4 regions of the Microbacterium sp. str. 'China' genome follow, and region 3 is predicted to be linked to each of the others. Evidence: predicted binding sites of a transcription regulator. Region 3 holds the regulator's gene; each other region holds the start of a gene.
The links. Region 3 encodes LexA, which represses DNA repair genes until DNA is damaged. Its sites were predicted from a motif close to TCGAACANNTGTTCGA; they were not measured.
Positions count from the first base shown of each region.

Region 1: the regulator LexA is predicted to act here: its motif matches at 4,759-4,774, upstream of recA (recombinase RecA).
Region 2: the regulator LexA is predicted to act here: its motif matches at 2,791-2,806, upstream of C6C15_RS01175 (HNH endonuclease signature motif containing protein).
Region 4: the regulator LexA is predicted to act here: its motif matches at 1,603-1,618, upstream of C6C15_RS11930 (HNH endonuclease signature motif containing protein).

Region 1 covers NZ_CP027434.1:1,506,192-1,514,014, reverse strand. Annotated here, with positions in the region: gene C6C15_RS07120 (dihydrofolate reductase family protein) at 1-118, opposite strand, end outside; gene miaA (tRNA (adenosine(37)-N6)-dimethylallyltransferase MiaA) at 153-1,064, opposite strand; gene miaB (tRNA (N6-isopentenyl adenosine(37)-C2)-methylthiotransferase MiaB) at 1,061-2,605, opposite strand; gene C6C15_RS17320 (regulatory protein RecX) at 2,655-3,128, opposite strand; gene recA (recombinase RecA) at 3,518-4,564, opposite strand; gene C6C15_RS07095 (DUF3046 domain-containing protein) at 4,825-5,049, opposite strand; gene C6C15_RS07090 (helix-turn-helix domain-containing protein) at 5,068-5,376, opposite strand; gene C6C15_RS07085 (CinA family protein) at 5,518-6,006, opposite strand; gene pgsA (CDP-diacylglycerol--glycerol-3-phosphate 3-phosphatidyltransferase) at 6,003-6,578, opposite strand; gene C6C15_RS07075 (FtsK/SpoIIIE family DNA translocase) at 6,578-7,823, opposite strand, start outside.
Region 2 covers NZ_CP027434.1:248,788-256,610, forward strand. Annotated here, with positions in the region: gene C6C15_RS01160 (ABC transporter permease) at 1-434, opposite strand, end outside; gene C6C15_RS01165 (ABC transporter ATP-binding protein) at 436-1,455, opposite strand; gene C6C15_RS01170 (extracellular solute-binding protein) at 1,491-2,570, opposite strand; gene C6C15_RS01175 (HNH endonuclease signature motif containing protein) at 2,837-4,180, shown strand; gene C6C15_RS01180 (glycosyltransferase family 2 protein) at 4,266-5,867, opposite strand; gene C6C15_RS01185 (DUF4127 family protein) at 5,995-7,497, opposite strand; gene C6C15_RS01190 (GntR family transcriptional regulator) at 7,538-7,823, opposite strand, start outside.
Region 3 covers NZ_CP027434.1:2,365,443-2,373,265, forward strand. Annotated here, with positions in the region: gene C6C15_RS11375 (SseB family protein) at 1-432, opposite strand, end outside; gene priA (bifunctional 1-(5-phosphoribosyl)-5-((5-phosphoribosylamino)methylideneamino)imidazole-4-carboxamide isomerase/phosphoribosylanthranilate isomerase PriA) at 416-1,162, opposite strand; gene hisH (imidazole glycerol phosphate synthase subunit HisH) at 1,275-1,910, opposite strand; gene hisB (imidazoleglycerol-phosphate dehydratase HisB) at 1,907-2,524, opposite strand; gene C6C15_RS11395 (histidinol-phosphate transaminase) at 2,521-3,615, opposite strand; gene C6C15_RS11400 (LysM peptidoglycan-binding domain-containing protein) at 3,695-4,063, opposite strand; gene lexA (transcriptional repressor LexA) at 4,347-5,033, shown strand; gene metE (5-methyltetrahydropteroyltriglutamate--homocysteine S-methyltransferase) at 5,116-7,425, opposite strand; gene C6C15_RS11415 (methylenetetrahydrofolate reductase) at 7,447-7,823, opposite strand, start outside.
Region 4 covers NZ_CP027434.1:2,467,296-2,475,118, reverse strand. Annotated here, with positions in the region: gene C6C15_RS11930 (HNH endonuclease signature motif containing protein) at 197-1,573, opposite strand; gene C6C15_RS11925 (alpha/beta fold hydrolase) at 1,676-2,440, shown strand; gene C6C15_RS17365 (ABC-F family ATP-binding cassette domain-containing protein) at 2,483-4,441, shown strand; gene C6C15_RS11910 (Na+/H+ antiporter) at 4,481-6,256, shown strand; gene C6C15_RS11905 (MetQ/NlpA family ABC transporter substrate-binding protein) at 6,359-7,261, shown strand; gene C6C15_RS11900 (methionine ABC transporter ATP-binding protein) at 7,368-7,823, shown strand, end outside.

The sequences.
Region 1 (7,823 bases), 860 kb from region 3:
CGGGGTACGCCATCGGACCGTCCATGTCGATGTCCTGGCTCAGCAGCCAGTCCAGGGAATGCTCGGCAGTGGCGATGAAGCCGTCCAGGCTGGACGCGGTGAAGTAGTGAGTGGCCATACGCGCATGCTCGCACGGGCCGCCGACATCGCGGTCAGTCCCCCAGCAGGTCGGCGACGGCCACGGGTGGCGTCACCCACTCCAGCTCCGGGTAGCGCTTGAACCACGACACCTGCCGTCGTGCGTAGCGCCGCGTGAGTGCCTGCGTCTCGGCGATCGCCTCCTCGGCGGTGGAGCGTCCGTCCAGCTGTGCGAGCGCCTGCGCGTATCCGATCGCCCGCGGGGCTGTCGTCCCCCGCTCCAGACCGCGGTCCCGCAGCCCGGCGACCTCTGCCACCAGGCCGTGCTCCCACATCCGACGCACGCGCGCATCGAGACGGGCGACGAGTTCGGCCCGATCCACGTGCAGGCCGATCAGACGCGTGTGCGGGTGCCAGAGCGTCGGGGTCGCCGGGAGAGCGGCACCATGCGTCGCGCTCCCCTGCTCGATGATCTCGAGCGCGCGGATCACGCGTCTCCCGTTGCGCGGGTCCACTCGGGCCGCGGCTTCCGGATCGCGCGCACGCAACCGCTGAAGCAGGGACTCGACGCCCTCGCGATCGAGCTCCTGCTCGAGACGCTCGCGGATGGCGGGGTCTCGGGGCGGGAAGTGGAACTCGTAGACGACGCTCGACACGTAGAGCCCAGATCCACCGACGAGGATCGCGTCTCCTCCCGCCGCGTGGATCCGCTGCACGGCGTTACGCGCGAGCGGCTGATACCAGGCCACGGCGGCGTCCTGCGTCACCTCTCGCACGTCGAAGAGGTGGTGCGGAATGCCGCGACGTTCGGCGACCGACAGCTTTGCGGTACCGATGTCCATGCCGCGGTAGAGCTGCATGGCGTCGGCGTTGACGATCTCCGCCGGGTTGCCGCGACGCCGGAGCTCCCCAGCGAGATCGAGCGCCAGATCGCTCTTCCCCGTGCCGGTCGCACCGACGACGGCCCAGAGCCGAGGCGCGGTCACACTCCGACGCGGAGGGTCGGCAGGCCGAGGGAGACGGCGCGCGGAGCGCCGTCGCTCGGTACCGGCACGGCGCACGACTCGGCCTGTCCCCGATCCCACGCATCGCCACCACGCGTCCGGCGGATGCGGAGCGGGGCACCCGTCGGATCGTCGGCGAGGAGGTGGAACGGCGCGGCGTGCGTCACCGTCACCGTGACGACATCACCCGGCCGCGGCAGCTCCGACCCGGGAGTGACCTCGAAGTGCACGAGCCGGTTGTCCTGCGCCCGCCCGGTCAGGCGACGCGTCTCCGTGTCCTTCTTGCCTTCGCCCGTGGACACGAGAACCTCGACCTCCCGGCCGACCTGCTTCTGGTTCTCCTCGAGCGAGATGCGCTCCTGGAGCGCGATCAGCCGGTCGTAGCGGGCCTGCACGACGTCCTTGGGTACCTGGTCGGGCATCGTGGCCGCCGGGGTGCCTTCGCGGATCGAGTACTGGAAGGTGAAGGCTCCGGAGAAGCGCGACTGTTCGACGACGCGCATCGTGTCCTCGAAGTCCTCCTCCGTCTCGCCGGGGAAGCCGACGATGATGTCGGTCGTGATGGCCGCGTGCGGGATGCGCTCGCGGACGCGGTCCAGGATGCCCAGGAAGCGCTCGCTGCGGTAGGAGCGGCGCATCGCCTTGAGGATCCGGTCGCTCCCGGACTGCAGCGGCATGTGGAGCTGCGGCATGACGGCGGGCGTCTCCGCCATCGCGTCGATCACGTCGTCCGTGAAGGCGGCGGGATGCGGGCTCGTGAAACGGATGCGCTCGAGTCCCTCGATCTCGCCGGCGGCGCGGAGGAGCTTGCCGAACGCCTGACGATCCCCGAACTCCACCCCGTACGAGTTCACGTTCTGCCCGAGGAGCGTCACCTCGATGGCGCCGTCCTCCACCAGCAGGCGGATCTCGTTGAGGATGTCGCCCGGCCGACGGTCCTTCTCCTTGCCCCGGAGGCTCGGGACGATGCAGAAGGTGCAGGTGTTGTTGCAGCCGACGGAGATCGACACCCAGCCGCTGTGCGCCGAGTCGCGCTTGGTGGGAAGCGTCGACGGGAAGACCTCGAGGGACTCGAGGATCTCGAGTTCGGCATCGCCGTTGTGGCGCGCGCGCTCCAGGAGACCGGGCAAGGACCCCATGTTGTGCGTCCCGAACACCACGTCGACCCAGGGAGCCTTGTCGAGCACGGCCTGCTTGTCCATCTGCGCGAGGCAGCCACCGACGGCGATCTGCATCCCGGCCTTACGTCGCTTGACGGCGGCCAGATGCCCGAGAGTGCCGTAGAGCTTCCCGGCGGCGTTGTCCCGGACGGCGCAGGTGTTGATGATCACCACGTCGGCCTCGGCTCCGGCCTCGGCGCGGATGTAGCCGGCGCTCTCCAGGGATCCGGACAGACGCTCGGAGTCGTGGACGTTCATCTGGCAGCCGAAGGTGCGCACTTCGTAGGATCGCTGGCGCCCGTCATCGTCGACGGCCGCCGACGACGCGCTGATGATCGTCGGTTCACTGCGGGGGATAGTCATGATGCTCCCATTGTACGAGCGTCACCGAGAGCCGATCGCGTGCGGACCGTCAGTCGGAATCCACGAACCGGACGCCGGAGACGCCACCGCCGAACGAGGCTTCCCGCAGTGCCGTCTTCGCCGCGTTCATGGCGACCGATCCCCCGTACCCGCGGCGCGACAGCTGTCCGACCAACCGTCGGAGCGCCGCGTCGGGGTCGAGGCGTCCCATCGAACGCGCTTTGGTCCGGGCGAACTCCAGTGCCCGCTCCGCATCGTCGTCGGGCAGCTCGTCGAGCGCGGCGTCGATGACCTCACGAGGAATACCCCGCTGCGCGAGCGCTCGAGACAACGCGACCCTCCCCTGGCCCTTGCGTTCGACGCCGGACGTGACGAGGAGCTCGGCGAGCACGGCGTCGTCCAGGTATCCGCGCCGTACGAAGTCGTCGATCACGTCTTCGATGGCGTCCGTCGCGAGCCCGTGTCCTCTCAACACCAGCCGGGCCTCGGAGACGGACAGCGACCGCGTGCGGAGCTTCCGCACCAAAGACTCCTCCGCCGTCACTCGGATCTCCGCCGCCGAGGGGCCGTTCTCCGCGCCCTCTCCCCCTCCGGTCGATCGGGACGTATCGCCGACGGCGCGCAACGTGGTCGTCTTCCCGCCCCGGGAAGCGGCCCGCGCCGCGGCACCCCGGGCGGGGTGCCGCGCGCTGGGAGAACCGTCGTCGACCGACGGGGACCCTGCCGACGAGGGCTCGTGCCACGTCGAGCGCCAGAGTCCCGCCGCGTCCGCTGGCGGCCCCGACCGCGCAGGCGGTGCGGATGACGACTCGTCCGCACCGCCTTCGGCCGGACGCTCCGCACGCGCGGGTCCGCCGAAGAGAGGGATGATGGGGGCGATCCGCTCGGAATCGCCCCCACGCTGGTCACTCATCAGGCCGGGCGACGCTCGGCCAGCTCATCAGAACCCGGAGCCGCGGCCGGGCCGCCGATACCGAGCTTCTGCTTGATCTGACTCTCGATCGCCAAGGCGATGTCGGCGTTGTTGAGCAGGAACGTCCGCGCGTTCTCCTTGCCCTGGCCGAGCTGATCGCCGTCGTAGGTGTACCACGATCCCGACTTCTTGACGATGCCGTGCTCGACGCCGAAGTCGATCAGGCTGCCCTCGCGGGAGATGCCGACGCCGTAGAGGATGTCGAACTCCGCCTGCTTGAAGGGCGGGGCCATCTTGTTCTTGACGATCTTGACGCGGGTGCGGTTACCCACAGCGTCCGTGCCGTCCTTGAGCGTCTCGATGCGGCGGATGTCCATACGCACGGAGGCGTAGAACTTCAGCGCCTTACCACCGGCCGTGGTCTCCGGGGAGCCGAAGAACACGCCGATCTTCTCGCGCAGCTGGTTGATGAAGATCATCGTCGTGTTCGTCTGGTTCAGACCACCGGTGAGCTTCCGCAGCGCCTGCGACATGAGGCGGGCCTGGAGGCCCACGTGGGAGTCACCCATCTCGCCCTCGATCTCCGCGCGCGGCACCAGGGCCGCCACCGAGTCGACGACGATGAGGTCGATGGCACCGGAGCGCACGAGCATGTCGGCGATCTCGAGAGCCTGCTCACCCGTGTCGGGCTGCGAGACGAGAAGGGCATCGATGTCGACGCCGAGCTTCGCGGCGTAGTCGGGGTCGAGCGCGTGCTCCGCGTCGATGAATGCCGCGATACCGCCGGCCCGCTGGGCGTTGGCGATGGCGTGCAGCGTCAGCGTCGTCTTACCCGAGGACTCCGGGCCGTAGATCTCGACGATGCGGCCACGCGGCAGACCTCCCACGCCGAGGGCGACGTCGAGGGCGATGGAGCCGGTGGGGATGACGGCCACAGGGGCACGCTCATCGCTGCCCAGTCGCATGACCGAGCCCTTTCCGAACTGGCGGTCGATCTGGGCGAGGGCAGTCTCGAGGGACTTCTCGCGGTCGGCGGGTGATGGCATGGTGTGCTCCTTCTGCGCGTGTGCTGCCGCCTGTAGGCTGTCGCGGCTCTTCCGGCGGAAGGAACTCTCCGACAAGGCGTATGGCGTTTCAGCCTGGACCTCACGGTACGGCGGACCTCCGACATTGCGTCGAGGAGCCACGGATCGTGGGGATCAGAACCGTCTGACCACTTGTGCAGAAGACTACGCCCGGTTCGAACAGATTTTCGACAACACGCCGGTCCGGCGTGTCGGACTTCCGCACACCCGGGAAGCCGCCGTCATCGGCCGCGCGGCTCCAGACGCCCCACGCCGTGGCGACGGGATTCCGGGACATCCATGTCGGCGCAGAGCGCGAGCCAGATGTCGCGCGGAGGTACGCCGGCTTCGAGAGCCTCGAGTGCCGTTCGTCCCCCCATGCCGGAGAGCACGAGGTCGTTCACCAAAGAAGAGGCTCGGGCATGGAACTCGGCGTCGACGGCGCGCAGGAACTCACTGCGTCGCATAAGGGTGCTCTCCGAGTGTCAGCGGAGCGAGAGCTCGGGCTCCACGGAGGCGACCAGGTCGTCCGGAACGACGTCCGGGAAGACCTGGATGCCTTCGAGCACCGAGATGCGGTCCCCGACCTCGCGCATGATCGTGGAGATGGGGACGTCGAGCGCCTCTGCCACCGAGGCGAGGATCTCGCTCGATGCCTCCTTCTGTCCGCGCTCGACCTCACTGAGGTAACCGAGAGCGACGGATGCCTTGCTCGCGACCTGCCGGAGCGTCCGCCCCTTCTGCAGACGGAAGTCCCTCAGCACGTCGCCGATCTCCTGTCGTACAAGAATCATCGGAACCTCCTCCGCAGTTCGTGAATCGAGGTCTCCCTCGAAGAGACGGCCAGTCTAGTCCTCCTGGCTTGCACAGAATCTACCCTTGCACTCTGTGGTTTGAATGTGAGCACATCCATATCAACATGACGCGGGGGGTCGCTATTCCCGCAGCGCAGCGGCCAGCACATCGAGGACCGCCGCGACCGTCTGTGCTCGCACCGCGTCGCGGTCTCCCTCGAAGTGGAACGGTCGGGTCCGACTCACCGTCGGGGTGACCACGCCGATGTGGACGGTACCCACGGGCTGCCCATCCGGGGACTCCGGGCCCGCGATCCCCGTGGTGGACACCCCGACATCGGCGGGGAGACCATCCACCGCGACGGCGTCGCGCACTCCGGCAGCCATCTGCCTCGCGACCTCCGGGTGCACCGGCCCGTATCGCTCCAGCAGGTCGGTGTCGACGCCGAGCAGCGTGTGCTTGACGGGCGTGGCGTAGGCGACGACGCCGCCGAGGAGCACCGCGGAGGCGCCGGGAACCGCGACGAGCGCCGCGCACACCGCACCGCCGGTGAGCGACTCCGCCACACCGAGGGTCCAGCCTCGCTCACGCAGAGCGTCCAGAGCCTCGGCTGGCGTCGTGCCGCTCATCGGCTCTGACGCGCGCCGCGCACCTGCGCGACGATGTAGTCGATCCCGCTGACGACGGTGAGCACGAGCACGATGACCATGAGGACGGTCGTCACGACCGTCCACGGGCCGAGCCCGATGAACACGTGCAGCGGCAGGAGAGCCCAGCCGAGGGCGACGCCCTGGAAGGCCGTCTTGATCTTGCCCATCCAGGCGGCTGCGACAACGTGCTCGCTCGCGACGACCAGACGGTGGATGGTGATCCCCCACTCGCGGACGAGGATGATCACGACGATCCACCAGGAGACCTCGCCCAGGATCGCCAACCCGACGAATCCGGCGCCGGTGAGGAGCTTGTCCGCGATCGGGTCCCAGAGCTTGCCGAAGTCGCTGACGATGTCGTAGCGACGTGCGAGGTAGCCGTCGACCCAGTCGGTCGAGATGGCGACGATGAAGAGGACGGCAGCGATCCAGCGCACGGTGAGATCGACGAGGCCGTACGTCCCGCCGACGAGCAGGAGGACGAAGAACACCACGGCGAGCGGGATGCGCGCCACTGTGATGGCGTTGGGGAGCTGCCGAGGGATCGCCATCAGTCGCGTCCCGTCAGGCCCCAGGCGTCTTCGTCGCCCTCCGCTTCGACGACCGGCAGGCCGTCGTACTGCGCCTCCAACGGATCCCGTTCGGCCGGCGGCACCGCCGCGGCGGCGGGCGCAGCCGGAGCCGCCGGAGCCGACGGAACGTCTTCGCCGCGGAGCTTCGCCATGACCTGCGGCAACTGCTCGGGGGTCGCGAGCACATCGCGCGCCTTCGAGCCCTCCGAGGGGCCGACGACTTCACGCGACTCGAGGAGATCCATCAGGCGTCCGGCCTTGGCGAAGCCGACCCGCAGCTTGCGCTGCAGCATCGACGTGGATCCGAACTGCGAGGAGACGATGAGCTCGGCCGCCGCGAGCAGGAGCTCGAGGTCGTCGCCGATGTCCTCGTCGACCTCCTTCTTCTTCGCCGGCTCCATCGCCTCCTGGACGTCGGCACGGTACTCGGGACGCGCCTGACGCGTGACGTGCTTGACGACCGCGTCGATCTCCTTCTCGTCGACCCACGCACCCTGCAGTCGGAACGGCTTCGACGAGCCCATGGGCGAGAAGAGCGCGTCACCCTGGCCGATGAGCTTGTCGGCGCCGGGGCTGTCGAGGATCACGCGGCTGTCGGTGACGCTCGTGACCGCGAACGCGAGACGGGACGGCACGTTCGCCTTGATGAGGCCCGTGACGACGTCGACGCTCGGGCGCTGCGTGGCGAGCACCAGGTGGATACCGGAGGCGCGAGCGAGCTGCGTGATGCGGACGATCGAGTCCTCGACGTCGCGCGGGGCGACCATCATGAGGTCCGCGAGCTCGTCGACGACGACGAGGAGGTACGGGTACGGCTTGAGAACCCGTTCGCTGCCCGGAGGCACCTCCACCTCCCCCGCACGCACGGCGCGGTTGAAGTCGTCGATGTGGCGGAAGCCGAACGACGCGAGGTCGTCGTACCGCATGTCCATCTCCTTCACGACCCACTGCAGCGCCTCGGCGGCCTTCTTCGGGTTCGTGATGATGGGAGTGATCAGGTGCGGGACACCGGCGTAGCTCGTCAGCTCGACACGCTTCGGGTCGATGAGGACCATGCGCACGTCGGACGGGCGCGCCCGCATGAGGAGGCTCGTGATCATCGAGTTCACGAAGCTGGACTTTCCGGACCCCGTCGAGCCCGCCACCAGGAGGTGCGGCATCTTCGCGAGGTTGGCGACGACGAAGTTGCCGCCGACGTCCTTGCCGACGCCGATGGTGAGCGGA
Region 2 (7,823 bases), 1.4 Mb from region 3:
CAGAGGAGTTTCGCGCCGCGCACCTGGAAGTACTGCGTCACCAGCACGATGAACACCCCGACGACGTTGACCGTGACGGACAGCGTGATCGCGAGGAGGAAGCTGTTGCCGAGCGTCTTCAGCGCGCGCTCGCTGCCGAGGAGCTTCTCGACGGCGCGGATGCTGAACTGGCCGTCCGGGAAGAAGGTCGCGGCGAGCAGCTCGGCGTTCGGCAGCACGAGGAAGGCGGCGGCGAACCAGATCACGACGATGCCGGTCACCCAGGCGAGCGGCGAGCGGAGCATCGCGCGCACGCTGCCGGGCCGTCCGTGGCGGAGACGGGGCTTCGTCGCGGTGCCCGCCTCGGCGGCCTCGGTGGTCAGGGCGCCGGGGGCGTCGGTCATGGCCGCGGACGGCGGCGGCACCGGGCGGGAGTCGTTCTGCGGAGCGCTCATGTCACGCCGCCGGGTACTGCAGGATCCACCGCGGGTCGACGTCGATGCGCACGGCGTCGCCGACGTCCCAGCGGTGCGCGCTCGCCGCGGCCGGCACGCTCACCCGGAGCGTCCCGTCAGCCGCCGACACCGTGTAGACGCTGTGGCTGCCGTGGTACGTGCGCTCCGCGACGGTACCGTCGAGCGACGCCGTGCCGCCGGCGGTGGCCGCGGACGGCGATGCCAGGTGCAGCTTCTCCGGCCGCACGTAGCTCTCCGCCGTGGCGTCGAGGTCCGCGCCGATCGCGACGAGCTGCGCGGGGGTGAGCCGGTTGTTCTCGCCGATGAACCGGCAGACGAACGGCGTGGCGCTGCGGTCGTAGATCTCCTCCGGGGTGCCCACCTGCTGCAGCGTCCCGGCGTCGAGCACGGCGATGCGGTCGCTGAGGGTGAGCGCCTCCTCCTGATCGTGCGTGACGTACACGGTGGTCACGCCGACCTCGTGCTGCAGCTCCTTGAGCTGCTCGCGCAGCTGCACGCGGAGCTTGGCGTCGAGGTTCGACAACGGCTCGTCGAGCAGCAGGATGCTGGGGGTGAGGGCGAGCGCCCGGGCGATGGCGACGCGCTGCTGCTGGCCGCCGGACAGCTCCGCCACGTTCTTGTCGAGCTGCGACGCGGCGAGCCCGGTGCGATCGGCGACCTCGTCCACGCGTCGCCGCTGCTCGGCCTTCGACACCTTCTGCACCGAGAGGCCGAACGCGATGTTCTCCCGCACATTCATGCTCGGGAACAGCGCGTAGTTCTGGAACACCATCCCCACGCCGCGCTTCTCGCTGGGCACGCGGGTCACGTCACGACCGGCGATGTGGATGCGCCCGCCGGTCGGCTGGATGAACCCCGCGAGCGTGCGCAGGGCGGTGGTCTTGCCGCATCCGGACGGACCCAGGAGGGTGAAGAACTCACCCTCCTGGATCTCCAGATCGAGGTGCGAGACCGCACGGTGGTCGCCGAACACGACCTCGACGTCGTCGAAACGGATCATCGTCTTCTCTCTCTGCCGGTGCGGGACTGCGCGGGTCAGCCGATGTACTCGAGCGTGACCTTCTCGACCCAGGCGCCGAGGTTCTCGCTCACGAAGCCGAAGTCGATGTCCTGACGGTCGAGCGTGCCCATGAGCTCGACGACCTCGGGGTTGGCCTTCTCGACCGCGCCCTCGTTCACCGGCATGGCGTTGAACTCCGCGGCGAACTCGCCCTGCACCTCGGCGCTGCCGAACCAGTCGATGAACTCCTGCGCCTTGTCCTCGTTGTCCGTGCCGTTGATCTGCGCGATCTGCTCGGTCACGTAGGGGACGCCGTACTCGGGGACGATCATGCCGGTGCTGGTGCCGTACTCCTCGTCGCGGGCGGAGATGCCGCTCGACGGCAGCACGCCGTAGTCCACCTCGTCGCGGGTGATGCGGGCGTAGAGGTCGGTGCCCTCCACGGCGGGGGAGCCGTTGGCGTAGTACGACTTCACCAGGTCCCAGCCCTCGTCGCTCACGCCGAGGTCGCCGTCCTCGTCGAGGTGACGGGTGAGCATGCTGGCGAGCACGAGCTGCGGGGTGGCCTGGCCGAGCGCGGGGTTGACCTCGTAGCGGCCGGCGTACTCCTCGTCGGTGTACAGGTCGTCGGGGTCGGTGGGCGCGTCGCTGATGCGGTTCTCGTCGTAGACCGTGACGATCGCCTGCTCCACGAGCGGCCAGAACGCGCCGTCCTTCGGGTCGCCGGCGTCCGCGGGCACCTCGCCGCTCCAGCTCGGCTCGTAGGCCGTGATGGCCTCTTCCGTCTTGAGCTGCTCGAAGAACATGTTGTTCAGGCCGAAGACCACGTCGCCGACGGGGTTGTTCTTCTCCGCGATGATGCGGTTCGTCAGGTCGGCGCCGCCAAGGCCCACGATCTCGATGTCGATGCCCGCGTCGGCCGCCTTCTCGGTGATCCACTCACTGCGGCCGTCGCTGTTCGAGTTCGTGTAGACGATGAGGGTGTCCCCGGAGCCGCTGTCGCTGCCGCCGCCGTCCGCGTCTCCGTCGCCGCCCGCCGTGCATCCGGTGAGCGCGATCGCCGCTGCGGCCGTCAATCCGATGAGCGCCCAGCGCCTCTGCTGCCTGTCGGCCATGTTCGTCCCTTTCTCGCCTTCGAGGTGTGTCGATGCGACACTACCGGTTCTTGTGGTGAAGGCACAAAGATTGTCTGGTTTCGTGAGCGCGGTCGCGCGTCCGCACTCAAGATAGGCGCGCGGCGTGAACGCGAGGATGCGATGAGGTGAACGGGTGGGGGCCCTGCGTCGGACCTGGGGCGAGGTGCCCTGTCGGCCGGGGCGAAATACCGGCATCTATTAGAACAAAGCTTCGAAAGTCGGGCGCTTCGGAGATAAAATGAAGCATGTCGAAAATGTCCGGGTTGCGCGAGGCGATGGAGCGTCTCGACCAGGCGTGGGACTCTGCGGGTGATGCGCCTGAGCTCTCCCGCGCGCAGCTCGTCGACGTCGCCGACGCGATCGGGCTTCTGCGGCGCCGGCTCGACGCGATGCACGTCGACGTGGCCGCCGGCATCGCTCGGGAGTCGCGCGCGGAGCTCGGAGCCGACAGCCTGGCGAAGCAACGCGGGTACCGCACGGCGGCGAAGCTCATCGCCGCGATGACAGGCATCTCGACGGGGGAGGCACAGCGTCTGGTGAAGGTCGGAGAGGCGACCGCCCCGCGAAGCGATCTGCTCGGCGCGCCGCTGCCCGCCCGGTACCCGCTCCTCCGGGAAGCGCTCGCGTCGGGTGCCCTCGGAGCGCCGGCGGCGACACTCCTCGTCGCTTTGCTGGACCGCTGCCGCGTGGCTGCGGGAGCGGAACGCATCGCCGAGGCGGAGCGCGTGCTGGTCGCCACAGCCGAGGGGCTCGAGCTCGATGCGGTGCGCAAACTCGTCCTCCGCGCCGAAGCGTGGCTCGACCCCGACGGCGTGGCGCCGCGGGCGGAGGAGCAGCGCGCTCGGCGCGGACTGCGCATCTTCGAACGGGACGGCATGGTGCACCTGCACGCGCAGCTCGATGCCGAGACCGCGGCGCCGGTCGTCACCGCGATCCGCGGGCACGTGTCCGCCGTGTTCGCCGCCCGCCTCGACGCCCCTGATGCGGGGTCGCCGGACGCCGACCGGCGCTCGGTCGCGATGATCCAGGCCGATGCGCTGGCCCTCTTCTGCGGGCATGTGCTCGGGTGTGACGGTGATCGGGTGCCGCTCGCGGGGGCGACGGTGATCGTCCGGGTATCGCTGGACGATCTGCAGGCGGGAGCCGGGTCGGCGACGATCGACGGGCTCGACCAGGTGATCGACATCGGCGCCGCGCGGCGGATGGCGGCCAGCGGCGGCGTCATCCCCTGCGTGCTCGGCGGGGCGAGCGAGGTTCTGGACTGGGGTCGCGAGAAGCGCCTCTTCACACGAGCCCAACGCCTGGCGCTCGCCGAGCGGGATGGCGGGTGCGCCATGTGCGGGCTCCCGCCGGGGATGACGAAGGCTCATCACCTCCGCTGGTGGCAGCGCGACCGAGGTCCGACCGATCTCTCGAACGGGATCCTGCTCTGCGAGACCTGTCACCACCGCATCCACGACAACGGGTGGGAGATCGTCATCGAGGGCTCCGGTGTGACCGGCCGGCCGTGGTTTCTTCCGCCGCGGTGGGTCGACCCGGAGCGCACGCCGCGGCTGGGCGGACGGGCGCGCTTCGATGTCGCGGCCTGAGTGGATAGCGGCTGTTCGCGCACGGTGTCGCGATGGCGCGCACCGGCTCCTGGTGGCCGGCGCGCCTGAATGCCGGATCGCGCTGTCAGCGGCGAAGTCGGGAGCGGACGCGGCGGGCGGCACGCGCGAGGGCGTCGCGCCAGGCGCCGCCCGGCCACTCGCGGCGCAGCCGCAGGCTGCCGTCCTCGTTACGCACGAGTTCGACCCGACGGCCCGCGAGAAGCGGCGACCTTCCGAGGTGTGCCGTCACGTCGGGAGCCGCTGTCAGCGGAGCGGTGAACATCCAGCCGGCGTAGCGCACGGCGACGGTGAGGTCGGCTTCGCGAGCGCCGTCCTCACGGAACACCTTCATCGGGTCCAGGGCGATCGGCACCGTGTCGAGACGCTTCGGGCGCCGGCCGCCGATCTTGCGCTCCGAGCCGGCCGTCGACTCCGCGGGTCGGCCGGGCGTCGGCGTATCGCGCGCGACCAGGTCGACCCGGTCCGCGCGACGTTCCTTGCGGGCGTTGAGAAGCCCGGAGGGGAGATCCTCGGTCGTCGACAGCGGCAGGGACACCAGTCGGTCGGCGGAACCGACGGTCTCGAACACGAACGCTTCCTCGCCGTCCCGGAGCAGACGGACGCGCACGGTGAGCTGCAGGCCGCCGCGCGACCAGCGCGCCGCCGTCACGGTGGCGGTGCAGGTCGTGTCCGCCTCGAAGGCAGCGAAGGCGAGCAGGTCGTCGCGGCGATCGGCGCGCAGCAGAGCGGCCCGGATGCGCTGCGGGAACGACAGCCCCGCGTCCACGCCGGGTCCGAAGCGGCGCTGCGCGAGCGGCACCACCACGTCTAGCAGACGGTCGCGATACTCCGCCGGGTACTTCACCATCCGTCGCCCGGCGACCCGGTTGAGGATCTTGCCGCGGAACCAGTGCCGCAGCAGTCGATCCCGCACCTTCCCCGGTTCGGTGTTCGCCTCGACCACGTCGAGCACGGTCTCCAGATGCGGGAAGTACGACTCCGGTTCGATCCGGGACGAGCTCGCGCTCCCCGGCTCCTTCACCCACGCGTAGCAGGGCTCGCTCGCGAGCACCGAGATCGTGTCGGCGGCGAAGTACGCCTGCATCACGAAGAGATGGTCCTCGAGTCGCACCTTCCCGTCAGGGAAGCGGATGCCGTTCTCCCGCAGGAACGCCGTCCGGAACATCTTGTGCGGCGTCAGCATCTCCAGGATCGGGTCTTCCCCGAGCACGGCGTTCGGGATGTCGCGCTGGAAGATCTTGGCGGGCAGCTTGCGTCCGATGCCCACCTCCTTGCCGACCACGACATCGGAGCCGTTCTCGTCCGCGTAATCGCACAGCCGCTCCAGTGCGCGCGGGTAGAGCCAGTCGTCCTGATCGACGAACTGCACGTACGTGCCCCTGGCCTCTTCGACGCCGCGGTTGCGCGGAGTGCCCGGCCACCCGGAGTGCGGCAGCGAAAGCACGCGCACGTGGGGGCGATCCTTCGCGATGCTCTCGAGCCGCGCGGCCGTCTCCTCCCCGGAGCCGTCGTCGCAGAGCAGGACCTCGAACGCCTCCCGATCCAGCGTCTGGGCGTCGAGAGACGCGATGAGGTCGTCGAACGACGCCTTCGGCCGGAACACCGGCACCACCACGCTCACCCGCACGCGGCCGCCGGCCGCCTCGTCCCCGGTCGCACTGCTCATGGACGTCATCCCCCTGTGATCGTGGCCGGCCCGAATCTCCCCCGCCGGAGGTTCCAGCCAACCATCCCTTCCTGTGGAGTGCGGCAGGCTCGCGGCGGTCTCGGGTGTATGCCGACGCCGCGGAGGATCAGTGCAGGGTGAGACCGATCTCGAACGAGCGCCGCCAGGGGAGGGTCAGCTCCACGATTCGCACGTCATCGGCGGGCAGCATCGACTCCAGGAGGGCCGTCAGCTCCGCACGGATGACGCGCTCGGCCGTCGCGACCTGCGAATCCTCGGTCATCGGGTAGATGTCGGGGAAGAGCGACGGGCCCGCATCGGTGCGCACCACGGCCTGGTAGGCGAAATCGTCGAGCAGCCGCGTGAGCAGGGCGATCCGCGCGGCGCGCTCGTCGAAGGAGCCGGCGGCCCTGCCCACCACTGCGGCGGCGGCCACTGCGACGACACTGCCGAGCGTGTTCCCGGCGGTGTTCCACCCGCCGAAGGCCTCCAGGCGCCCGAGCAGTCCGGCCTCGGCCAGCGCGCGTACGAGCGCCTCGTCCGCGCCGTTCGGGTAGCGCACGTCGGCCAGGGCCACGTGCTCCCCGGCGTCCAGACGCTCCCGCACGAGTGCGACCGTCCCCGCGACGGCCTCGGCGTCGACGACCTCCGGCCGCCCGCGGAACATGTCGTGCCGGTCGGGGTCCGGGGCGTGCAGCACGAGGGTGACATCGCCTCCTGCGGCGACCTCCTCGGCGCCGGCTGCGCGGATCTGCCGGCTCGCCGACGCCGCGAGCGACATGTTCTCGTAGGGCGGGATGCGCTCCATGCCGGCGGCGTCCGCGCAGACCACCGAGAACGAGGCGGTCACCCCGGCGTTCGCCGCGAGGGCCCGGGCGACGAGCGCGGCCCCGACCTCGTCGGCCCCCGGGTACATCAGCACGCGCCGGCCCGACGGCAGCATCCGCATCCAGTGCCGGAGCCAGACCTGCTCCGCGCTGCCCGCCGCGAACGGAGCGGTGTCGTCGGCGGTGATCGCCAGGAAGTCGAGGGTCTCGTCCTCCACGAGGCCGAGCGTGGAGAGGTTCATGATGTGGTTGCGCAGCCGCCGAGACGAGTAGTCGGAGACCACATCGGCCGGCACCGGGGTCAGTTCGTCGAGCGGCAGCACCTCGGTCTCGCCGAGCAGCCGGTGCGCGTCGCCGCCGAGCGCGTGGATCTCCTTGCCGTGCTCCGTCCAGTAGGTCGGCTCCTCGGCCGCGGAGTAGGAGTTGCTCGCCCGGGTCACCAGCGACACCGCCGAGATCGGCAGGTCGGGCCGCATCCGCCGCACCTCGCGCAGCACGTCCAGGCGCGCCAGCACGTCGCGGGTGGTGTCGTGACTCGTGCGGCTCGCGATGAGTCCCCCGTAGAGCAGCATGTCCACCGACACCACCAGGTGCACGGTCGCCGGATCCGCGGCACGCTCGCGCAGCCAGGCACCCAGCCCGTCGGCATCGCCCGCGGTCCGGTAGGAGGGGAGGATCCCGGCGGGCGGAACGTCGAGGGTCACGCCCGCGACGGCCGCGACGTCTCCCGGGAGCTTGACGTTCACCGGGCGGTCGTCGAGGGGCAGCAGCGCGATGCGCGGGCGGAGGATCGGGTCGGACACGAGGAGCCTTTCGTCGGTGAAGGGGGTCGCAGATCGGGGATCAGGGGCGGGCGATGGAGACGAGGTACGAGTAGCGGTCGCCGCGATACACCGACTCGGCGTACTCGATCGGGCGGCTGCGGGCGTCATAGGTCGTGCGCTTCACGAGGAAGGCGGGGGAGAACGGCGGCGTCTGCAGGGCGGCCGCCTGCTCCTCGTCGAGGACGACCGCGTGGATCTCCTGGTCGGCGCGCACGGCGGTGATGCCGAACCGGGTGCGCAGGTCGTCGTAGAGCGAGTCGCCCACGATGCCGTCCTCCAGACCCGGCACGGTGTCGGCCGCGATC
Region 3 (7,823 bases):
CGACGACGCGGCCAGGGCCGCGCGGACGGCCTCGACCGGGATGGGGCGTGCCGACGGATCCCAGCGCTGCATCGTCTCGACCGACGAGAACACCGGCTGGACGCGGCGCCCGTCCGGGGCGGCCACGGTGACGATCGAGAGCTCCTGCGTCTTGTCCACCGCGAGACCGCTGGGCGCCACCCCCTCCTCGCCCTTCTCCGCGATCAGGGGCACGAGGACCCGGGCGGAGCGGAACGCGTCGACGACCTCGGCCTGGCTCCCCTCGCCCGCACGGAAACGGTGCAGCGCCGCGAGGAGAGCCGGGTCCGCCGAGCCGTCGTCCGCCGCATGCGGGTTCGACTCGAAGCTGCGGCCCTCCCAGGGGACGCCGGCGGAATCGGCCCGGTTGTGCGACTCGGGGCCGCAGGCGTGAGGGTCAGTCTCCGGCGACATCCAGGGCCTCCGCGAGCGTGAAGGCGCCCGCGTACAGAGCCTTGCCGACGATGGCCCCCTCGACGCCCAGGGGCACGAGGTCGCGCAGCGCGGCGATGTCGTCGAGGTTCGAGATGCCACCGGACGCGACGACCGGCTTCGGCGTGCGCGAGGTCACCTCGCGCAGGAGCTCGAGGTTCGGACCGCGCAGCGTGCCGTCCTTGGTCACGTCGGTGACGACGTAGCGGCTGCAGCCGGCGTCCTCGAGGCGCTCGAGCACCTCCCAGAGGTCGCCGCCCTCCTTCGTCCAGCCCCGCGCGGCGAGCGTCGTGCCACGGACGTCGAGGCCGACGGCGATCGCCTCCCCGAACCGGCTGATCACGTCGGCCGCCCACTCGGGGTTCTCCAGCGCGGCGGTGCCGAGGTTGATGCGCGCGGCACCGCTCTCCAGCGCGGCTTCCAGGCTCGCGTCGTCCCGGATGCCGCCGGAGAGCTCGACGTTGACGTTCTTGAACTGCTTGATGACCTTGCGCAGGATCGGCGCGTTGCTCCCGCGACCGAACGCCGCGTCCAGATCGACGAGGTGGATCCAGGAGGCTCCCTGCGAGACCCACTCCCCTGCCGCGTCGAGCGGGTCGCCGTAGCTCGTCTCGGTCCCGGCCTCCCCCTGGGTGAGACGGACCGCCTTCCCGCCGGCGACGTCGACCGCGGGAAGGAGCGTGAGCGAGGGGGACTGCGCGAAGTCGTTCATGGGGTCCTTGGTTCGGGTGGGTCTGCGGCCCGAGCGGGCACGAGAGACGAGGGTAGTCCGCCGCGGGGCGCGGGACAAACCGCGTGACGCCGGGCGCCGACGCGGCTCGGGGTCAGAGGCTCTGCACCCAGTTCCGGAGCAGCCGGATGCCGGCGTCCCCGGACTTCTCCGGGTGGAACTGCGTCGCCGAGAGCGGGCCGTTCTCGACGGCCGCGAGGAAGGGGCCGCCGTACTCCGCCCAGGTCAGCACGGGCTGCGGGAACGGCGGGATCACGTCGAGCTCCCAGGACTGCGCCGCATAGGAGTGCACGAAGTAGAAGCGCTCCTGCTCGATCCCGCGGAACAGGACGGTGTCCTTCCCCGGCTCGACGGTGTTCCAGCCCATGTGCGGCAGCACGGGCGCGTTGAGTTCCGTCACTGCGCCCGGCCACTCGCCGAGGCCCGCGGTGTCGTGCCCCCGCTCGACGCCGTGCTCGAAGAGCACCTGCATGCCGACGCAGATGCCGAGGACCGGTCGGCCGCCCGCGAGACGACGGCCGATGATCTCGTCGCCGCCGTGGGCGTGCAGAGCGTCCCGCACCGCCTGGAAGGCCCCGACACCGGGCACGACGAACCCGTCCGCCTCGAGCGCCTCGGCGCGGTCGCGCGTGAGGACGGCGTCGGCTCCCGCGGCGACGAGGGCCTTGACCGCGGAGTGGACGTTGCCGGACTCGTAGTCGAAGACGGCGACCCGGGGCGCGGCGCTCACAAGGCTCCCTTGGTGGATGGGATGCCGTCGACGAGGGGATCCAGCGCCTTCGCCTGACGGAACGCCCGCGCGAACGCCTTGAACTCGGCCTCGGCGATGTGGTGCGGGTCGCGCCCGCCCAGCACCCGGACGTGCACGGTCAGCGCGGCGTTGAAGGTGATGGCCTCGAAGACGTGCCGCACGAGTGATCCCGTGAAGTGCCCGCCGATCAGGTGGTGCTCGAAGCCGGCCGGCTCCCCCTCGTGCACGAGGTAGGGGCGACCGGAGATGTCGACGACGGCCTGCGCCAGGGCCTCGTCCAGCGGGACGAGGGCGTCGCCGTACCGGGAGATGCCGGACTTGTCTCCGAGGGCTGCCAGGATCGCCTGGCCGAGCACGATCGAGACGTCCTCCACGGTGTGGTGGGCGTCGATGTGGGTGTCCCCGGAGGCCCGCACGGTGAGATCCGTCAGCGAGTGCTTGGCGAACGCCGTGAGCATGTGGTCGAAGAACGGCACCGAGGTGTCGATGCGGCTCGCACCGGTGCCGTCGAGGTTCAGCTCGACCTCGACGGTGGACTCCGACGTGCTGCGCACGCGGCTCGCGGTGCGTGCGGTGGGCGCGGGGATGGTCATGATGCCGATCCTATCGAGGCCAGGGCATCCAGGAACGCCGTCGTCTCCGCCTCGGTGCCGGCGCTGACGCGCAGGTGGCCGGGGATGCCGACGTCGCGGACGAGCACGCCGCGGTCGTACAGCTGCTGCCACGTCGCCTGCGGATCCGCGACGCCGCCGAACAGCACGAAGTTGGACCACGAGAGGTGCGGGGTGTATCCGAGGGCTTCGAGCGTCGCCGTGATGCGGTCACGCTGCTCCACGATCTCCTGCACCATGCCGAGCATGACGTCGGCGTTGCGGAGGGCGGCGACCGCGGCGGCCTGCGTCAGAGCGCTCAGGTGGTACGGCAGTCGCACGAGCCGGAGCGCGTCGATGAACGCCGGATCGGCCGCGAGGTAGCCGACGCGGGCACCGGCGAAGGCAAAGGCCTTGCTCATGGTGCGGGAGACGGCGAGCCGCGGCCGTCCTTCCAGGAGGGTGAGGGCCGACGCCGCATCCCGTGGCGCGAACTCCTGGTAGGCCTCGTCGACGATCACGACGCCGCGGGCCGCCTCGTAGACGGCCTCCACCACGTCGAGCCCCAGCGGGGTGCCGGTCGGGTTGTTCGGCGAGCAGAGGATCACGATGTCGGGGTCGGCCGCGCGCACCTGCTCCGCCGCCTCCTCCGGGGTGACCGTGTAGTCGGGCTGACGGGTGCCGGCGATCCAGGACGCACCGGTCCCCTTCGCGATGAGCGGGTACATCGAGTACGTGGGGCCGAAGCCGAAGGCCGTGCGCCCCGGTCCGCCGAAGGCCTGGAAGATGTGCTGCAGCACCTCGTTGGATCCGTTGCCCGCCCAGATCTGCTCCGACGTGAGGCCGTGCCCCAGATAGTCGGCGAACGCCTCCCGCAGCGTGGTGAACTCACGGTCCGGGTACCGGTTCACGTCTCGGATCGCCACCGCGATGTCGTCGAGGATGTCGCTGGCGACCTCGTCGGGAACAGGATGCGTGTTCTCGTTGACGTTGAGGGCGACCGGCAGCGGGGCCTGAGGTGCGCCGTACGGGGTGAGTCCGCGCAGATCGTCGCGGAGCGGGAGATCGTTGAGGGAGAAGGTCACCCTTCCCATCTTAAGAGGAGCACGGAGGGCCGAGGTCATCGTGACGATCGGATCGTCAGGGACCGGACGCAGGACCTCGGACTCCGCGTCAGTCGGTGTACCGTGCCGGGAGCGCGAGCTCCTGGCCGACCTGGAGCTCACCGCCGCGCAGGAGGTTCATCCGGCTGATCTCGCCGATGACATCCCGCGGGTCGGCGGCGGGAGCGATGCTGCTCGCGATCGACCAGAGCGTGTCACCGGGCATGACCGTGACGGTCTCGACGGAGACGGCCGGTGCGTCTACACCGGAGGCGATCGCGCTGCCCCCACCGATGGCGGCGAAGGCGATACCCGCAGCGAGCGGGACGGAGGCGAGCGCGAGCAGGGTGCGGCGGCCGCGGGCCGTGATCCGCAGCCGGGTGGCCGGACGGGCCGATGCCGGAAGGGCGGTCGCGGTACTGAGGCTCATGCTGCTCATGTCTGCTCCTTACTGTCCCGGCGCCGGAGCCCGGGGAGGTTGGCGTAGCTTTCGCATCCGCGCCTCGGCCGGGAGCCGTGGATGCGAAGCTACGTTCCGAAGATATCTTCGAGTTCGAACATCTGTCAAGCTGTCTTCGAAACCATGCCCCGCGAATCGCCCGACACGCTCGAACAGATCTTCCAGATCGGCACGTTTCTCGGATACGGTTTCGACAAGGACACCCCACCACGGGCCACCGACATTCGAAGCGGCACGTCGGATCACGCAGTGAAGGAGCACCATGAGCGACACCTCAGCCCTCGAGTCCGAGGCGCCGCGCACCCGTCGTCGCAAGAACCTCAGCCCGAAGCAGATGGCGATCCTCGAGGTCATCCAGGCCTCGATCGCACAGAACGGCTATCCGCCGAGCATGCGTGAGATCGGCGACGCCGTCGGGCTCAAGTCGCTGTCCAGCGTCACCCACCAGCTCGGCCAGCTCGAGCTCAGCGGCTACCTGCGGCGCGACCCGGGCAAGACTCGCGCGATGGAGGTCCTCATCGACCTCCCCGGTACCGGCGCGGAGAACCCGGCGGATGTGGTGACTCCTGTCGGCGATGCTGCACTCGTGCCGCTGGTCGGGCGGATCGCCGCGGGCGTGCCGATCACGGCGGACCAGCAGGTCGAAGAGATCTTCCCGCTCCCCCGGCAGCTCGTCGGCAAGGGCGACCTCTTCATGCTCAAGGTGTCCGGGGAGTCGATGATCGACGCCGCCATCTGCGACGGCGACTGGGTCGTCGTGCGCTCGCAGAACACGGCGGAGAACGGCGAGATCGTGGCCGCGATGCTCGACGGCGAGGCGACCGTCAAGGTGCTCCGACGTCGCGACGGCCACACGTGGCTGCTCCCCCGCAACTCCGCGTTCGAGCCGATCCTGGGCGACGAGGCGGTCGTGCTCGGCAAGGTCGTCGCGGTCATGCGCGCCGTCTGAGGCACCGCATCGTCGGTGAGACGAGAACGAAGGCCCTCCCGGTCGCACCGGGAGGGCCTTCGTGTGTCCGGGGACGACCGCGTCAGGCGGTGACCACCACGTCTTCGCGCACGCGCCGCGTGGCCTCGACGATGTTCCGCAGCGACGCCGTGGTCTCGGCGTAGCCGCGGGTCTTCAGACCGCAGTCCGGGTTCACCCAGAGCTGACGGAGGGGGATCTCCTCCACCGCACGCCGCAGCAGGGACTCGACCTCCTCCACGGTGGGCACGCGCGGCGAGTGGATGTCGTACACGCCGGGGCCGATGCCGTGGTCGAAGCCCACCTCGGCGATGTCCGCGACGACCTCCATGCGGCTCCGGGCCGCCTCGATGGACGTGACGTCCGCGTCGAGCGCACGGATCGCGTCGATCACCACGCCGAACTCCGAGTAACAGAGGTGGGTGTGCACCTGGGTCGCCGCCGCAGCCCCGCCCGTGGCCAGACGGAACGAGGCGACAGACCAGTCGAGGTACGCCGGCTGGTCGGCCTGCTTCAACGGGAGCAGCTCCCGGAGCGCCGGCTCGTCGACCTGGATCACCTGGATGCCCGCGGCCTCCAGATCGGCGATCTCATCGCGCAGCGCCAGCGCCACCTGGTTCGCCGTCTGCTCCAGCGGCTGGTCGTCGCGGACGAAGGACCACGCGAGGATCGTGACGGGGCCCGTGAGCATCCCCTTCATGTGCTTCGCCGTGAGCGACCGGGCGTACGCCGACCAAGCGACCGTGATGGGCGCGGGACGCGAGACATCGCCCCAGAGGATCGATGGACGCGTCGCTCGCGAGCCGTACGACTGCACCCAGCCGTGCTGCGTGACCGCGAAGCCGTCGAGGTGCTCAGCGAAGTACTGCACCATGTCGTTGCGCTCCGGCTCGCCGTGCACGAGGACGTCGAGACCGAGGTCCTCCTGCAGGGAGACGACCGCGGCGACCTCACGGCGCAGGAACTCCTCGTAGTCGTCCTCGGGGATCTCGCCGCGGAGGAACTGCGCGCGGGCGCGGCGGATGTCGCCGGTCTGCGGGAAGGAGCCGATCGTCGTCAGGGGCAGCGCCGGCAGACCGAGGGCGTTCTGCGCCTCCTCCCGCTCCTGGTACGGGGCCCGGGCGAAGTCGGCGTCGCTGAGCGCGCGAGAACGCACCGCACCGTCGCGCACACCGGGAGCGGTCAGGCGGTCCTGCAGCGCAGCGGTCGCCGCGTCCAGCTCGGCCGCGATCGCCGTGCGCCCTTCGGACAGGCCGCGGGCGAGGGTCACGACCTGCTGCACCTTCTGATCCGCGAAGGCGAGCCAGGACACCAGGCGCGCGTCCAGCGCCGTCTCGTCCTCCACGTCGTGCGGCACGTGCAGCAGCGAGGTCGAAGTCGAGGCCGACACCGGGACCCCGAGCGCGCGGAGCGCCTCCAGAGAGTCGAACGCTGCGGAGAGGTCGCCGCGCCAGATGTTGTGACCGTCGATCACACCGCCGACGAGGGTCTTGCCCTCGAGGCCCGGCACCGCGTCGGGCACGGTGCCGCGCACGAGATCCACGGCGATGGCCTCGACGGGGGCGGCGGCCACGGTCGCGAACGTCGCGCCGAGGCTCGCGTACGGGGCCGCGACGAGGATCGAGGGACGCTCTTCGGCGTTCCCGAGCACCGCGAGCGCGCGCTCCGCGGCGGAGGCGAGCTGTGCGGTGGTGGCCGGCAGGGACTCGCTCACGAGGGCGGGCTCGTCGAGCTGCACCCACTCGGCGCCCGCGGCGCGCAGACGGGCGAGCAGGTCGACATAGACCGGCAGGACGTCATCCAGCCGCGAGAGCGGCTCGAAGCCCTCCGGCGCGTCGTCCGAGGCCTTCGCGAGCGCCAGCAGCGTGACCGGCCCGACGACCACGGGACGCGTGACGAAGCCGGCGGCGACCGCCTCGGCGACCTCGCGCACCAGGCGGTCGCTGGCGAGGGAGAACACCGTCTCCGGACCGATCTCCGGAACGAGGTAGTGGTAGTTCGAGTCGAACCACTTCGTCATCTCCAGCGGCGCCCGCTCGCCCTCACCGCGGGCGACGGTGAACAGGGCAGAGAGGCCGATCGACCCGTCGGCCTCGCGGAGGTCGTCGAAGCGGGCGGGGATCGCGCCGACCGTGACGGCGGCGTCGAGGACCTGGTCGTAGAAGGAGAAGGACTCGGGGATGGACGAGTCCGCGCGGCCGAGGCCGAGCCCCGCCAGGCGCTCGCGGGTCGTCGCGCGCAACTCCGCGGCCGTCCGCTCCAGCTCCTGCTCGTCGATGCGCCCGGCCCAGAACGCCTCGACGGCCTTCTTGAGCTCGCGGCGACGGCCGATGCGGGGGTAGCCGAGGATGGTGCCCTCGGGGAATGCGGTCATGGTGTTTCCTTTCGGCGGGGACTAATGCCGGAGCGCCGGGACGATGCCGGCTTCGGCGAGGACGGTCAGGACGGTCTCGTGCTGGTTGAACGCGTACAGATGCACGCCGGGGGCCCCGCCCGCGACGACGTCGGCGGCGAGGCGCGCGGCCCAGGAGATCCCGATCTCCCGGCGCCCTTCGGCGGTCGGCTCGACATCGAGGGCGATCGAGAGCTCGCTGGGCAGGTCCTCCCCGGTCAGCTCCAGCACCCGGGCCAGCCGGGTCGGCGACGTGATCGGCATGATGCCGGGGAGGATCGGGATGGTGACACCTCCGGCGCGGGCGCGCTCCACGAAGGCGAGGTAGTCATCGGGGTGGAAGAAGAGCTGCGTGATGGCGAAGGTCGCGCCCGCGGCCT
Region 4 (7,823 bases), 100 kb from region 3:
CCCGCTGAGAGGGCGGACGAAGGGATCAGCGGTTCACGGGGCTGACGGTGTGACCGGCAGCCCCCGACCTGTCTGATTCGGGACTCGACATGCCCTCCACCATAGGGCTGATCGGTGTGCAGGCGTGATCGGTGTGCAGGCGTGATCGGTGTACCTGCGTGATCGGTGTGCAGGCGTGATCGGTGTACCTGCGTGATCAGTGTGCAGGCGTGATCGGTGCGCTCGCGTGTTCAGCCGGTGGTGGTCCTGGCGTCGGGCGAAGACCACGGGGTTCCTCGGCGAAGGTCACGGTGTGCGGAGGCGGCGGTCGGTCGATGTAGGTCCGGCCGGTGGGGCTCGTCCACTCCAGAACACCGCCCGGCCCCTGCTCGACGTGCCACGGAGAGTGGTGTTTGAGCATGTGATGTCGTCGGCAGAAGGTCGCGAGGTTGTCGTGCACGGTCTCGCCGCCGAGCGCCGCATCGTGATTGTGATCGAGGTCGCACTTCCGCGGCGCGAGGCCGCAGCCGGGGAAGCGGCAGCGTTGATCGCGGGCCCGCAGGTGCCGGCGGAGGTCTTCGCTCGGGCGATACCGGTCGACGGCCAGCAGCGCCCCGCTGATCGGGTGGGTCAGCACCCGGTCCCAGCCGCTCGCCGCGCCGGCCAGTCGGCGGGCCGTGGCTGGATCGATCGGAACGACCCCGTCCAGCTCGGCGGCGAGGATCGGAGTACCGTCCGTCGTCCGTTCCTGCTCGCCGTGCATCAGCGTCAGCACCGGCACGGTGACCTCGACGCGAGCTCGAAGCTCCGAGAGCAGCCCCTCTTCCGAGTCATGGCCCGCCGGAGCGCCGGTCAGGACGAGGTCGGCGAGCAGATCCGCGCGCAGCTGATCCACGGTCCTGTCGTCGAGGATGCTCTCTTCCGACTCTCGACGCCGTGCCTGTGCGTTCTCCTCCCGCACGGCATGCGCCATCTGGGAGAGCCGGTCGTACATCCCGTGCACGAGGGCCGCGGGGCCGCGGGCGCCGAGCTCGGCCATGCCGTCTTCGAGGTCTGTCACCCAGACGCGGCGCAGCTCCCGGGCGTCACGATGTCGCTCGACGAGCGTCCGCTCCTGGAACCGGTCGGCCAGTCGGCGCACGAGTCGGCGTATCCGGTTCGGAGACTCTGCAGCGGCCACCTCGATCGCCTCCGTCGCGAAACGCGAACGGTCGTCCGGGTCATCGAGGTGAGCCCCCGCCTCCACGATCACGCGTGCATGCGCGGCGCTGATCCGGCCGGCGCCCTGAGCCTCCCAGACGGCGGGGAACCGTTCGACCAGCCAGGACGCATCGGACATCCGCCGCTCGATCGTGCGGTCGCTGACGCGCTGTGCGGCCCCGATCTCCGCGGCGACCGTGCGGATCGCCATGTCTGCGCCGTCTGGGTGACGCGCCTGTCGGGCGATGTCGACCGCCAGTCGGCCGGCCATCGCGAGCAGTCCGTCGCGGGCCGCCTGCATGCTGCTCAGCGTCTTCTCCGCCGCTTCCAGCCCCTCCACCAGATCGGCGAGAATCGCCATCTGGGAGTCGGTCGCGTCGAGCAGTGCGGGCATGGCGTCAGTCCATCATCGACCACCGACATTCGAACGAAGATTCGAAGGAATCTGGCCGAAAGTCGTATCACGAAAGGATAACGACCGTGGTTGACTGGCTCCGTGCTCCTGAACGTCATCGAAGCCGGGGAGGGCGACCGTGTCGCCGTGCTGCTGCACGGCATGATGGGGTCCGCCGAGAGCTGGCACCGCGTGGTCCCGCTGCTCGTGGAACGCGGCTTCCGCGTGCTTGCGCTCGATCTGCCGGGCCACGGCCTCTCTCCGCGTGACCCGGAGCTCACGATAGAGACGGCGGCCGATGCCGTCGTCGAGACTCTGGCGCATACGGCTCTCCTTCCGGGGGCAGGGTCCGCCGCGGGGGACAGGGCCACCGCCCCGCCCGCCGTCGCCGTCGGGCACTCCTTCGGCGCTACTGTGCTCGCCGCCGCCGCGCCGCGCCTCGAACCGGGCCTCGCTGTCTACGTCGACGCGCCGCTCGCCCTTCAGGGCGGGCAGGACCGCGCCTCTCTCATCTCGCAGTACGAGCACGACCGCCGCGCGCGTATGTCGCCCGCCGAGCTCCGCAAGCTCCGGCCCTTCTACTCCGTGGACGACGCCTCGGTCGAGGCGCGGGCGGCCGAGCGCTTCGATCCGCCGACCGCGGCCTCCGTCTCCTGCGGGGAGGACGGCCATTGGACCGCCGCGCCCGGCTCCATCGTCGTCCGCGCAGAACCCAGTGCCTGGGTCACCGACGAGGACGCGCGGCGGTTCGAGCACGGTGGGGTGACGGTGCGCAGCATCCCCGGGGCCGCCCACACGGTCTGGTACAGCCACTTCGAGGTCTTCACCGCCGCGCTGCCGGAGCTCTTTGCCCCGTCGCTGGTCTGACCGGGAGACCGTCCGACGCGGCGCGACTACCCTGGAGAGGACATGGCACATCTTCTCGGGGCCGAAGCCCTGCACCTCGAATACCCGACCCGCGTCGTCTTCGACGCCGTGACCCTCGGCATCGAGGAGGGCGACCGCATCGGCATCGTCGGCCGGAACGGCGACGGCAAGTCGAGCCTTCTCGGCATGCTCGCCGGCACGAAGGAGCCGGACTCCGGCCGGGTGACCGTCCGCGGCGGCACCCGCATCGGCGTGCTGGACCAGGCCGACACCCTCCCCGACGACATCACGATCGGCGCCGCCGTCGTCGGCGACATGGCCGAGCACGAATGGGCCGGAGACGCCCGCGTCCGCGACGTGATCGAGGGGCTGCTGACCGACCTTCCCTGGGACGCGCAGATCGGCTCCCTCTCCGGCGGTCAGCGCCGCCGCGTGTCGCTCGCGAAGCTGCTCACCGGAGACTGGGACGTCATCGCTCTCGACGAGCCGACGAACCACCTCGACGTCGAGGCGATCACCTGGCTCGCCGGTCACCTCAAGAAGCGCTGGCCCGCGAACGCCGGAGCCCTCCTCGTCGTGACCCACGACCGGTGGTTCCTCGACGAGATCTGTACCGAGACGTGGGAGGTGCACGATCGCATCGTCGAGCCCTTCGAGGGCGGCTATGCGGCGTACATCCTGCAGCGGGTCGAGCGCGACCGCATGGCGGCGGCGACCGAGGCGAAGCGGCAGAATCTCGCCCGCAAGGAGCTCGCCTGGCTGCGTCGCGGTGCCCCGGCCCGCACCAGCAAGCCCAAGTTCCGCATCGATGCGGCCAACGAGCTCATCGCCGACGTGCCCGAGATCCGTGACAAGGTCTCGCTGCAGTCGCTCGCCGTCTCGCGGCTGGGCAAGGACGTCGTCGACCTGCTCGATGTGGGGGTGACCTACCCTTCGACAGGCTCAGGGACCCAGACTTCGACAGGCTCAGGGACCCAGACTTCGACAGGCTCAGGGACCCAGACTTCGACAGGCTCAGGGACCCAGACTTCGACAGGCTCAGGGACCCAGGCGGGCTCAGGGACCCAGGCGGGATCAGGGACCGGCGGGAAGACCGTGCTCAAGGACGTCGAGTGGCGGATCGCCCCGGGCGAGCGCACGGGCATCCTCGGCGTGAACGGCGCCGGGAAGTCCACACTCCTGGGGCTCATCTCCGGCACGGTCGAGCCCACCGAGGGGCGGATCAAGCGGGGGAAGACCGTACAGGTCCGTACGCTCACGCAGCGCCTCGACGAACTCCTGCCGCACTGGAACGACCCCGTGCGCGTGGTCATCTCGGGTCTGCGCACCTCGTACACGCTCGGCGCCGGGTCGAAGGCGCAGGACCTCACGCCAGGACAGCTCCTGGAGCGACTCGGGTTCTCCTCCGCCCAGCTCTCGACGCCGGTGAAGGATCTCTCCGGTGGCCAGCAGCGTCGGTTGCAGCTGCTGCTGGTGCTGCTCGACCAGCCGAACGTGCTCATCCTCGACGAGCCCACGAACGACATGGACACCGACATGCTCGCCGCGATCGAGGACCTCCTCGACTCTTGGTCGGGCACGCTCCTCGTCGTGAGCCACGACCGGTACTTCCTGGAGCGGGTGACGGATCAGCAGTACGCGATCCTTCCCGGTCCGGACGGCGCAGGGCGCCTGCGGCATCTCCCGGGCGGCGTCGACGAGTACCTGCGCCTGCGGCAGCGCGTCGAGAGCGCCCCGGCGACCTCGACGGCGGCGTCGGCCCCCGCAGCGAGCGGTCTCGACGGCGCGGCTCTCCGGGCGGCGCAGAAGGAAGCGGCCGCCCTCGAGCGTCGCATCCAGAAGCTCACGCAGCAGGTCGACGCGGCCAAGCACGCCCTCGCCGACCATGACCAGTCCGACTACGCGGGCCTCGGCGAGCGGATGAAGGCGATCACCGCGCAGGAGGCCGAGATCGAAGAGCTGGAGCTGCGCTGGTTCGAACTCACGGAGCAGATCGGCTGACGGAGGAATATCCTTCTCCCACGACTGTTGGGAGTAGCGATGGAAGGCCTCGAAGTAACCGTCCTGCTCGGACTCACGATCCTCGTCGGAACCCTGATCGCCCCGCGCGTGCGTCTCGCGCTGCCGCTCGTCCTCGTCATCCTCGGTCTGGCGCTGGGATTCATCCCGCCGCTGCGTGAGGTCCAGCTGCCGCCGGAGACCGTGCTGCTGCTGTTCCTGCCGGTGATGCTGTTCTGGGAGAGCCTCACGACATCGCTGCGGTCGATCCGCCGCGACTTCCGCTACATCGTGCCGATGAGCACCCTCCTCGTCGTCGCCTCTGCGTTCGCGGTGGCCGGCATCGGCGTGCTGTTCGGCATGCCCTGGGAGATCGCCCTCATCCTCGGGGCCGCGGTCGCGCCGCCCGACGCCACGGCCGTCGCCGCGCTCGGCCGGCTGCTGCCGCGTCGGATGTTCATGAAGCTCAAGGCCGAGAGCCTGACCAACGACGGCACCGCGCTCGTGCTCTACGCCATCGCCGTGTCCCTAGCGCTGGGCGGCCAGGTCACGCCGCTCTCGGTCACCTGGGACGTGCTGGTGTCGTACGTGGGTGGAATCGCCGCGGGGATCGCGGTCGCGGCCCTGGCCACGCTGCTGCTGCGCCGCATCTCGTCCACCATCGTCATCAACGTCACGCTGCTGCTCGTGCCGTTCTCCGCGTTCCTGCTCGCCGAGCTCGTCCACGCGTCCGGGGTGCTCGCCGTGGTCGTCGCCGGACTCATCGTCGCCTGGGTGTCGCCGCGCGTGACGACCGCGGCTTCGCGACGGCAGGCCGACGCCGCGTGGCCGTTCGGCGTCTTCCTCCTCAACGGGGCGCTGTTCGTCCTCATCGGCCTCGAGGTGCAGTTCGTCGCGCACGAGATCTCCGCCGCCGCCATCGGCCGTCTGGTGCTCGTGACGCTCGCCGTGTGGGTGACGCTGTTCGCCGTCCGGTACGTGTTCCAGCTCCTCAACGCCCTGTTCCAGCGGCGGCCGTCCGAACGACCGCCCCGCGGAGCCCGCTCCCGTGCCCGGCTCGTGTCCACGGTCGCCGGCATGCGCGGCGCGGTGTCGCTGGCGATCGCGCTGTCGGTGCCGACCGGTGTCCCAGAAGGGAGCATGGTGGGCGGGCGTGACGAGATCGTCTTCGTGACAGCCGGGGTGATCCTGCTCAGCCTCCTCGTGCAGGCGCCGCTGCTTCCCGCGCTCGTGCGGTGGGCGCGGTTCCCGGTCGACCATGCCGAGGACGAGGAGTACGAGCTCGCCGAGCGGGCGATCTCCGGAGCAGCCCTCGCCGCGCTCGACGACCTCGCCGCGGAGCACGGCATCGGCCAGGAGGTGCGCGACCGGGTGCGTGCTGAGGGGTACCAGGCGCTGGAGTTCGCGAACGCCCGAACACTCGCGCGCGAGCAGGCGCTCATCGATGCCGAGGCCGACGCGCTGGACGAGATGCTCGGCCAGCCCGATCCCTACGGCACCGGGGGAGAGGCGCGCCCGGCGGAGGAGGAAGCAGGCGACGTCGCGGTCTCGGCCGGGACCGCCCCCGACCCCGAGGCCACGGACGGCACGACGCTGCAGATGATCGCGACCTCCGCCGACGTCGACCTCGCCCAGCGCTCGCCGCTCGTGCGGCACGAGGAACACACCCGGCTCAAGCTCGCGCTGCTCGACCGCAAGCGCGAGGTCCTGCTCGGGCTCCGCGGCGCCGGCACCGTGGACGACATGGTGGTCCGCCGGATCTCCGCCCGTCTCGACCTGGAGCAGGTGCGTCTGCAGGGCATCGAAGAGTTCGACTGACCCGATCCCGCACGGCTGTGACGCCGTGTGACATACCGATTCCGCGACAGCGCGCCCTCCTGCCTAACGTTGTCGAGTCCCGCCAGGAAGGAACCCCTCATCATGTCCCGCCGCACCACCTCCGCCCTCGCCGCGCTCGCCGTGGTCCCGCTGTTCGTCGCCCTCGCCGGGTGCGCCACCTCGTCCGACGCGGGCTCCGGCGACGGCGGCTCCGAGAACGAGACCGTCAAGATCGGTGTCGTCGGGAAGGGCGACGCGCAGTGGGCGCCCTTCGTCGAGGCCGCCGCCGACGAGGGCATCACGGTCGAGCTCGTCGACTTCGGGTCCTACGAGCAGCCGAACCCGGCGCTGACCGAGGGGGAGATCGACCTCAACCAGTTCCAGCACATCGTGTACCTCGCGGAGTACAACAACGCCTCGGGCTCCGATCTCACGCCCATCGGCTCGACCGCCATCTACCCGCTCGGCTTGTACTCGACGAAGTACGACGACGTCGACGACATCAAGAAGGGCGACACGGTCGCGGTTCCCGACGACGCGTCGAACCAGGCACGGGCGCTCAACGTCCTGCAGCAGGCGGGTCTGCTCGAGCTCAAGAGCGGCGGCACGCCGTACTCCGACCTCGCCGACATCGACGCGGACAAGTCGAAGGTGAAGGTGACGGCCCTCGAGGGTGCGCTCATCCCGACCTCGCTCCCGGATGTCGCCGCCGCGATCATCAACAACGACTTCGTCGAGGACGCCGGACTGACGTTCGACGACGCGATCGCGCAGGACGACCCGGAGGACCCGAACGCCCTCCCGTACGTCAACATCTTCGCCGCGCGTGCGGAGGACGCGGACAACGAGACGTACCAGAAGCTCGTGGAGATCTTCCAGACGAACGAGGAAGTGCAGGCGGGGCTGCTCGAGTCCTCCGGCGACACCGCGGTGGCGCTGCGTACTCCGGTCGAGGACCTCGTGGCCTCGCTGGAGAAGGTTCAGAAGGACGCCGAAGAGAAGTAACCGGACGCCGGGGTGTGATCCGCCCCCTGTTCGATGAGGGAGAATCGGGTGGCGCTTCGTGCGCTGCCCGATTCTCCGTTTCCCGAGAACCAGACCGGAGCACCACATGCCGATCGTCACCCTGACGAACGTCTCCAAGACATACCCCTCCCGCAGCCAGGGCGATCGCGAGATCGTCGCCGTCGACGACGTCACCCTCTCCATCGACAAGGGCGACGTCTTCGGCATCATCGGATACTCCGGTGCGGGGAAGTCGACGCTCGTCCGTCTCATCAACGCGCTCGAGCCGGCCACCCGCGGCACCATCACGGTCGACGGCGTCGACATCACGGCGCTCAAGGAGAGCGAGCTGCGCGCCGTGCGCGGCGGCATCGGGATGATCTTCCAGCAGTTCAACCTGTTCTCGTCGCGCAGCGTCAAGGCCAACATCGCGTATCCGCTCAAGCTCGCCGGCTGGTCGAAGCCGGATATCGAAGAGCGCGTCGCCGAGCTGCTGTCGTTCGTGGGGCTCTCCGACAAGGCGAAGGCGTACCCCGAGCAGCTCTCCGGTGGACAGAAGCAG